2 linked regions of the Variovorax sp. PBL-E5 genome follow. Each later gene encodes a partner of the first gene's protein in a complex. Links are inferred from orthologs where the notes say so. Each region holds a gene or a part of one and is shown in the gene's direction. Other genes may lie near its edges.

What was found. Proteins that work in one complex are often made in the same cells at the same time.
Region 2: the proteins of WDLP6_RS16175 (region 1) and WDLP6_RS17435 are in contact, whole or in part, in a cryo-EM structure (PDB 8ZAL), measured with the Escherichia coli proteins. The link is inferred for Variovorax sp. PBL-E5 from one-to-one orthologs.

The regions. Positions count from the first base shown.
Region 1 is NZ_LR594671.1:3,330,967-3,335,283, reverse strand. Bases 871-3,814 are described here. They hold WDLP6_RS16175 (efflux RND transporter periplasmic adaptor subunit), read left to right. Parts: upstream 871-1,657; coding sequence 1,658-2,971; downstream 2,972-3,814. Other genes in these bases: WDLP6_RS16170 (DHA2 family efflux MFS transporter permease subunit), read left to right, coding at 2,989-3,814; WDLP6_RS16180 (efflux transporter outer membrane subunit), read left to right, coding at 871-1,630. In the rest of the region: WDLP6_RS16185 (MarR family winged helix-turn-helix transcriptional regulator), read left to right, coding at 1-159; more of WDLP6_RS16180, read left to right, coding at 140-870; more of WDLP6_RS16170, read left to right, coding at 3,815-4,317. UniProt on the Escherichia coli protein: Part of the tripartite efflux system EmrAB-TolC, which confers resistance to antibiotics such as CCCP, FCCP, 2,4-dinitrophenol and nalidixic acid. EmrA is a drug-binding protein that provides a physical link between EmrB and TolC.
Region 2 is NZ_LR594671.1:3,581,168-3,585,436, forward strand. What follows is about bases 761-3,656. They hold WDLP6_RS17435 (TolC family outer membrane protein), read left to right. Parts: upstream 761-1,391; coding sequence 1,392-2,921; downstream 2,922-3,656. Other genes in these bases: WDLP6_RS17425 (protein-L-isoaspartate O-methyltransferase family protein), read left to right, coding at 761-1,020; WDLP6_RS17430 (rhodanese-like domain-containing protein), read left to right, coding at 1,035-1,373; WDLP6_RS17440 (AraC family transcriptional regulator), read right to left, coding at 2,926-3,656. In the rest of the region: WDLP6_RS17420 (TetR/AcrR family transcriptional regulator), read left to right, coding at 1-296; more of WDLP6_RS17425, read left to right, coding at 334-760; more of WDLP6_RS17440, read right to left, coding at 3,657-3,933; WDLP6_RS17445 (long-chain-fatty-acid--CoA ligase), read left to right, coding at 4,073-4,269. UniProt on the Escherichia coli protein: Outer membrane channel, which is required for the function of several efflux systems such as AcrAB-TolC, AcrEF-TolC, EmrAB-TolC and MacAB-TolC. These systems are involved in export of antibiotics and other toxic compounds from the cell.

The DNA.
Region 1 (4,317 bases):
GAGGAGGTGCCGCACGTGCTCAGCCGCGTGCAGAACGAGCACCTCGCCGGTTTTTCCCGCGAAGAGTGGGAACAGCTCAAGAGCTACCTGCGCCGCATTCTCGACAACGCCCAGGCCCTTTCGGCCCGTGGAGAAAAAGATGATTCAACTTCTTCCTGAGTCGGCCCTGCGCAAGGTCACGGCCGTCGCCGCGGCCGCCATGGTGCTCGCACTCGCCGGCTGCGCCGACATGGCCGGCATCGATTCGCATGCCAAGCTGCGCGACGCCGATTCGCTCGGTCTTTCACAGGCGCAGCCCGCCGCGGCGGCTGCGGTGCCCGCCATCCCCGCAGTCGAGAGCCAATGGTGGCTCGCGTTCGGCGATGCGCAACTCGATGCGCTGGTGAATCAGGCGATCGAGGGCAACCCCAATCTGCAGGTGGCGCGCGCCCGGCTCGCGCGCGCGCAGGCCTCGGCCATGATCGCCGAGTCCGCCCTGAAGCCGCAGCTCAACGGATCGCTCGATCTCACCCGCCAGAAGTTCAGCGATACCTACATCTATCCGGCGCCGCTCGGCGGGTCGGTCCAGGAGACCGGCACGCTGCAGCTCAATGGCAGCTGGGAACTCGATTTCTTCGGCAAGAACCGCTCCGCGCTGGACACCGCCATCGGTGCCGCCAACGCCGCTGCGGCGGACCAGGAGGCCGCCCGCGTGCTGCTGGCCAGCAACGTCGCGCGCAGCTACTTCCAGTGGGCGCGGCTGTCGGGCCAGCTCGCGGTGGCGCAGCGCACGCTGGCCCAGCGCCAGGAAACGCTCGCGCTGGTGCGCGACCGCGTCTCCGCCGGCCTCGACACCCGCCTCGAACTGCGCCAGAGCGAAGGCGGCCTGCCGCAGGCGCGCCAGCAGATCGAGGCACTGAACGAGCAGGTCGAGATCACGCGCCACGCACTCGAAGCATGGGTCGCGCACCCGAACGCGACGCAGTCGCTGACGGCGCCGGCGCTCGCCGACATCAAGCCCATCGCGCTGCAGCCCACCATCCCGGCCGACCTGCTCGGCCGCCGGGCCGACATCGCCGCGGCGCGCTGGCGCGTCGAAGCCGCGACGCGCGACGTCGCCAATGCGAGGACGCAGTTCTATCCCAACATCAACCTGGTGGCCTTCGCCGGCTTCCAGAGCATCGGCTTCAGCAACCTGATGAAGTCGGACAGCCAGCAGTGGGGCGTGGGCCCGGCCATCCGTCTGCCGATCTTCGAGGCCGGCAAGCTGCGGGCCAATCTGCGCGGCAAGGCCGCCGATCTCGATGCCGCGATCGAAAGCTACAACGCGACGGTGCTCGATGCCGTGCGCGACGTGGCCGACCAGGTCGCCAGCGCACAATCGATCGGCCGGCAGCAGGTCGAGCAGCGCGACGCCCAGGCGGCCGCCGAGTCTGCCTACGACATCGCCGTGCAGCGCTACCGCGCGGGTCTCGGCAACTACCTGAACGTGCTGACGGCGGAGACCACCGTTCTGGCGCAGCGCGCCCAGGCCGTCGATCTGGCCGCGCGCGCGCTCGACACGCAGGTCGCCCTGGCGCGCGCGCTCGGTGGCGGCTACCAGCCTTCCGTCGAGACCGCCGCGCTGTCCTCCGCCAGCACGCACCCCTGAACACCGAGCGAATCCCGAAAGACACTCATGGACAACACCAGCACCAACCCCGACGTCCCGGTCGAATCAGCCGCCGGCACGCCGGCCCCCAACAGCAAGCGCCGCCGCGCATTGACCGGCCTCGCCGTGGTCGTGGTCCTGGCCGGTGCCGGCTGGGGCCTGTACGAATGGCTGGTCGCGAGCCATTACGAATCGACCGACAACGCCTACGTGCAGGGCAACGTGATCCAGATCACGCCGCAGATCAGCGGCACGGTGACGGCCGTCATGGCCGACGACACCGACCTCGTGAAGGCCGGCCAGCCGCTGGTGCAGCTCGATCCGGCCGACGCCAGGGTCGCGCTCGACCAGGCCGAAGCCGCGCTCGCGCAGGCCGTGCGCCAGGTCCGCACCCTGTATGCCAACAACGGCTCGCTGGCCGCGCAGGTCACGCTGCGCCAGTCGGACATCGTCAAGGCGCAGAGCGACATCGCGCGTGCGCAGGACGACCTGAAGCGCCGTCAGGCGCTCTCCGGCAACGGCGCGGTGTCCAAGGAAGAACTCGACCATTCCGAGACCGCGCTGGCCAATGCGAAGAGCGCGCTGGCAGCGGCGCAGGCCGGCGTGGTCTCCGCGCGCGAACAGCTCGCCAGCAACCAGTCGCTGACCGAAGGCACGAGCGTCGCCGAGCACCCCAGCGTGCTGGCCGCCGCGGCCAAGGTGCGCGAGGCCTACCTTGCCACGCAGCGCGTCGCGATGCCGGCGCCGGTCGACGGCTACGTCGCCAAGCGTACCGTGCAGCTCGGTCAGCGCGTGGCCGCGGGCACGCCGATGATGTCGATCGTGCCGCTCAACCAGGTCTGGGTCGATGCCAACTTCAAGGAAGTGCAGCTGCGCAACATCCGCATCGACCAGCCCGTGAAGCTCACGGCCGACCTGTACGGCAAGAAGGTCGAGTACGACGGCCGCGTGGCCGGCCTCGGTGTCGGCACCGGTGCGGCCTTCGCGCTGCTGCCGGCGCAGAACGCCACCGGCAACTGGATCAAGGTGGTGCAGCGCGTGCCCGTGCGGATCGCACTCGACGCCGAGCAGATCAAGGCCAATCCGCTGCGGGTCGGCCTCTCGATGGATGCCGAGATCGATGTCCGGCAGCAGGACGGCAAGATGCTGGCCGATGCGCCGCGCACCACGCCGGCCAGTCAGACGCAGGTCTACAGTCAGCTCGATCACGGCGCCGACGCCGAGGTCCAGCGCATCGTCGCCGCCAACATCGGTCGTGATGCGCCGCCGGTGGCGAGCGCCGCCAGGCCGAAGGCTGCCGTGCCGGCGAGCGCCGTCGCCTCGCAGGCCAGCCCGAGCTGACACGGTCCGCGCGCGAGATGGCCACCGCTTCGCCCGCCGCCGCACCGCTGCCCCCGCTCGAGGGCTCGGCCCGCATCTGGGGCACGATCGCGCTGTCGGCCGCGACCTTCATGAACGTGCTCGACACGTCGATCGCCAACGTCTCGCTGCCGGCGATCGCCGGCGACCTCGGCGTCAGCTCGACGCAGGGCACCTGGGTCATCACGAGCTTCGCGGTGTCGAACGCCATCGCGGTCCCGCTCACCGGCTGGCTGACGCAGCGCTTCGGCCCGGTGCGCCTGTTCCTGACCAGCGTGCTGCTGTTCATCATCAGCTCGTGGCTGTGCGGCCTCGCGCCCAACATGACGATGCTGATCGCGTTCCGCGCGCTGCAGGGCTTCGTCGCGGGACCGATGATCCCTCTGTCGCAGACGCTGCTGCTGTCGAGCTATCCGCGCGCCAAGGCGGGCCTCGCGATGGCCATGTGGTCGATCACCACGCTGGTGGCGCCGGTCATGGGGCCGCTGCTGGGCGGCTGGATCACGGACAACATCTCGTGGCCGTGGATCTTCTACATCAACATTCCGGTCGGCCTGCTGTCCGCAGCCATCACCTATGGCATCTACCGCAAGCGCGAAAGCGCGACGCGCAAGGTGCCGATCGACGGCGTCGGCCTGGCGCTGCTCGTGATCTGGGTCGGCTGCACGCAGCTGATGCTGGACAAGGGCAAGGAGCTCGACTGGTTCCACTCGTCCGTCATCCTGACGCTGGCGATCATCGCCGTGGTCGGCTTCTGCTTCTTCCTGATCTGGGAGCTGACCGACAAGCATCCGGTGGTCGATCTTTCACTGTTCAAGCGGCGCAATTTCTGGTCGGGCGCGTTCGCGACGGCGGTGGCCTACGGCCTGTTCTTCGGCAACGTCGTGATCCTGCCGCTGTGGCTGCAGCAATGGATGGGCTACACGGCGACACAGGCCGGCATGATCATGGCGCCCGTCGGGCTGCTGGCGATCTTCTTCTCGCCGATCGTCGGGCTCACGGTGGGCAAGATCGATCCGCGGCGCTACGCGACCTTCTCGTTCCTGGTCTTCGCGCTGGTGTTGTGGATGCGCTCCAACTTCAACACCTCGGCCGACTTCGGGACCATCATGATCCCGACCATCATCCAGGGCGTCGCGATGGCCTTCTTCTTCATCCCGCTGGTGACGATCACGCTCTCGGGCCTCGAACCCGACCGCATCGCGGCGGCGTCGGGCCTGTCGAATTTCCTGCGCATCACCGCGGGCGCCGTCGGCACGTCGATCGCCACCACCGTGTGGGAGAACCGGGCCGCGCTGCACCACGCCCAGTTGGTCGAGTCGGTCAAC
Region 2 (4,269 bases), 250 kb from region 1 along the record:
TGCTCGGCGAAGGCCGCAATTTCCCGGAGCTCGCCGAGTTCTATCGCCAGGAGGTGGTGCGTCCGGGCCATTCGCTGCTGCGGCGCATCCTGCGGCGCGGCATCGACAGCGGCGAGTTCGCGCCGATCGACGTCGATCATGCGATCTACGCCATCGCCGCGCCCATGCTGTTCCTGATGATGTGGAAGCACTCGACCCCGATCTGCATCGACGGCGAGGCCGAACTCGATCCCGAGAAGTACATCGCGCTGCAGACCGAGATCGTGCTCCACGGCCTGGTCGCACCCCGACCCTAGAATTGAAGGTTTGTCCCGAGTCCCCGAGGAAAAGCCCATGAACCCCACACCCACCCTGGAGCGCCTGCGCTTCAACATGATCGAGCAGCAGATCCGCCCCTGGGACGTGCTCGATCTCGAGATCCTCGACCTGCTGGCGCAGATCCGGCGCGAAGACTATGTGCCGCCGCCCCACCGGCCGCTCGCCTTCTTCGACATGGAGATCCCGCTGGAAGGTGCCAAGGGCGCCCGCGAACCGGGCCAGTGCATGCTGTCGCCGAAGGTCGAGGCGCGCATGCTGCAGGACCTGCATGTGCAGAAGACCGACTCGGTGCTCGAGATCGGCACCGGCTCCGGCTTCATGGCCGCCCTGCTCGCGCACCGCGCGGCCGAAGTGCTGACACTCGAGATCGACCCCGGCCTCGCCGCCATCGCCACGCAGAACCTGCGGCGCAACGGTGTGGCCAACGTCGAGGTGCGCGTTGCCGATGGTGCGGTGCCGCTGCCCAGCGGGCCGACCTTCGACGTGATCGTGCTGAGCGGCTCGGTGGCGCGCGTGCCGCAAGGCCTGCTGGGCTCGCTGAAGATGGGCGGACGGCTGGCTGCGATCGTCGGCGAAGAGCCGATGATGCGCGCCCACTTCGTCACCCGCGTCGGCGAAGGCAAGTGGGAAAGCACGCAGCCGTGGGACACGGTCGCGCCGCGCCTCTTGCGCTTCCCCGAGCCTTCGCGCTTCAACTTCTGAAGCCGGCCCGCCTCATGATCGAACAGATCCGCCCTGCCGAAGTCGCCGCCTGGTTCGCGCGCGATGCCGGCGCCGCGCCGGTGCTGCTGGACGTGCGCGAACCCTGGGAGCTGCAGACCGCCAGCGTGGTGCCGCAGGGCTTCGCGCTGGTTGCGATCCCGATGAACGAGATCCCCGGCCGCCTGGCCGAGCTCGACCCCGGCCAGCGCATCGCCTGCCTGTGCCATCACGGCGCGCGCAGCCAGCGCGTGGCCGCCTTCCTGGCCCAGAGCGGCTTCGACACGGTGGCGAACATCGCCGGCGGCATCGATGCCTGGTCGGCCCAGCACGACACGTCCGTGCCGCGCTATTGATTCCATCCAAGGACCTGCATGCCCGTGCGCCGGCTTTCTTCTCTCTGCGCGGCGCTCGCGGCCGCGTTCGCCGCAGCGATCGCATTGCCGGCCCAGGGCCAGAGCCTGATCGAACTCTACGATGCCGCACGCGATTACGACGCGAGCTACCAGGGCGCGCGCGCGCAGTACGACGCCAGTGTCGCGCGCGCGGCGCAGGCCAAGGCGGGCATCCTGCCGACCGTCGGCCTGTCGGCCGGCGACACGCGCACCCAGCTCGATGTCGACGTGCCCGGCAGCAACGTGTCGCGCGGCTTCAGCACGCAGACCGTCGGCATCAATGCCACGCAGCCGCTTTACCGGCCGGCGAACTGGGCCACCTACGAGCAGGGCAAGCGCCAGGCCGACATCGCACAGGCCGTGCTGACCGCGGCCGAACAGGACCTGGTGGTGCGCGTCAGCCAGGCGTACTTCGATGTCCTCGGCAGCCAGGACAGCCTCGCGCTGGTGCGGGCGCAGAAGACCGCGGTGGCCGAGCAGCTGGCCTCCGCCAAGCGCAATTTCGAGGTCGGCACCTCGACCATCACCGACACGCGCGAGGCGCAGGCGCGCCACGACCTCGTGGTCTCGCAGGAGATCGCGGCCGAGAACGACCTGCAGGTCAAGAAGATCGCACTCGACCAGCTGGTCGGCCGCACGGGCAGCGTGCCGGTGCCGCTGGCCGCGCCGGTCGTGCTGCCCACGGTCTCGCCGGCCAGCATGGAAGCCTGGGTGGCCCAGGCCGAGGACGTGCATCCATCGATCCGGCAGGCCCGGCTCGGCGTCGACGTGGCCGGGCTCGAAGTGCAGAAGGCCGAGGCCGGCCACAAGCCCACGCTCGATGCGACCCTGGGCTACAACGTCGCCAACAATCCGCAGGGCACCAGCACCACCACCGGCCGCTCGCGCATCAACGCCGCCACCGTCGGCGTGGTGTTCAACCTGCCGCTGTTCGCGGGCTACGCGACCGAGAACCGCATCAAGGAAACGCTGGCGCTCGAAGACCAGTCGCGCTCGGTGCTCGAAGGCACGCGCCGCAGCGTCACCCAGGCCACGCGGGCCGCCTACCTCGGTCTGGTCTCGGGTGCGGGCCAGGTCAAGGCGCTGGAAGCCGCCGAGTCCTCCAGCCAGAGCGCGCTGGACGCCAACAAGCTCGGCTACCAGGTCGGCGTGCGCATCAACATCGACGTGCTCAACGCACAGAGCCAGCTCTACCAGACCAAGCGCGACCTGGCACTGGCGCGCTACAACGTGCTGCTGGGCCACCTCAAGCTGCGCCAGGCCAACGGCACGCTCAGTGCGGACGATCTGCAGGGCATCAACCTCGCGCTGGCGACCGGCGATCGCGCCACGCCCGAAAGCGCCGCCTCGCCGACGCAGCCCTCGGCCGCGACGCAGAGTCCGGTGCCGGTGCCGCGGAACACCATCCCGCGCGTGCCGCCGGTGCCGGTGCCGCCCTTCAATCCCGGTGCGCCCATGATGCCGGTGCCGCCACCGCCGCCGGTGATCGTCGCACCACCCGGCAGGTAGCGGTTCAGGGGCCGCCGCGGCGGTACGCGCCCGGCGCGCTGCCCGTCCAGCCCTTGAAGGCGCGCTGGAAGGCCGCGCTGTCCGCGAAGCCCAGCTCGTAGGCCAGCGTGGCCAGGGGCACGGTGCTGGTGTTGAGGCGCACGATCGCCATGTCGCGTCGCAGTTCGTCCTTCAACGACTGGAACGAAACGCCCTCATTCGCGAGGCGCCTTTGCAGCGTCGACGTCGACATGTGCAGCGCATCGGCCGTCGCGGCGAGCTCGGGCCACGCGGGCTGCGTGTGCTGGAGGTGGTCCCGCACGCGCGCGCTGACGAGGTCGTCGCCGCGCCGGGGCACGATGACCTGGGTCTGCGCGTCGGCCAGGAAGGCGCGCAGCGCGGCCTCATCGCGACGCACCGGCGACTGCAATTGCGCCGCATCGAACCAGAACGCCGAGTGGCGGCATTCGAACTGCAGCGGCGCCGGAAAGACCTTGCCGTAGCTGGCCGCATGCAGCGGGCGCTCGAAGGCGAAGTCGAAGCCTGCGGCAGGCAGCTGGCCGCCTACCAGCCAGGCCAGCAGGCGCCAGAAGATGCGCAGCAACAGCTCGTGCAGAAAGGTCGGGCGCGCGACGGACGCCTCGGTGAAATGCAGGGCCAGACCCGCCAGCGCACCATCGTGCACCGGCACCAGCAGAAGGTCGTCCTGCAACAGGCGAAAGCTGCGCGCGATGCGGCGCATCGCCACCTCCAGCGTCGCGGCACCGATGGCCGAGCGGATCACCAGCGCCAGGCTGCCGCGCCTGAGAGGCCGCGACAGGAAGCCGAGGCATTCGTCGTCGAGGCCTTCCATCAAGAGTCGGAACAGCGCCACGTACTGGTCCGCGGTCACGCGCGCACCGACCTGATGAAGCAGTTCCGGCGCAATGCCAGCGCCGGCCAGGAAGGCGTCGCAGGGTTGATGGCGTGCCTGCACGCCGGACACCATGCCCTGCACGAAGGCCATCGGAATCGTGACGGGAGGACGCAGCATCAAGGCGTGCCGAGCAAGGGATTGAGGTCTTTTGCCATGGGATCGACGCATTGCGCAATCGCGCGCGGGGCCGCCGGTTTCTACCATGAGCCCATAGCCAAGGAGACCTCGCAATCCCGGGGTCGAACGGAGACGCAGCATGTACCTCACCCAAGCCTTGCACCGCGCAGTGCAGCAGCATCCCGACCGGATCGCGGTGCGCTTCGGCGAACGAGAGCGCACGTTCCGCGCGCTGGCCGATCGCGTCGCACGCCTGGCCGGCGCATTGCGCGCCCTCGGCATGCAGACCGGCGATCGCGTCGCGATGCTGTCGCTCAACTCCGACCGCTACCTCGA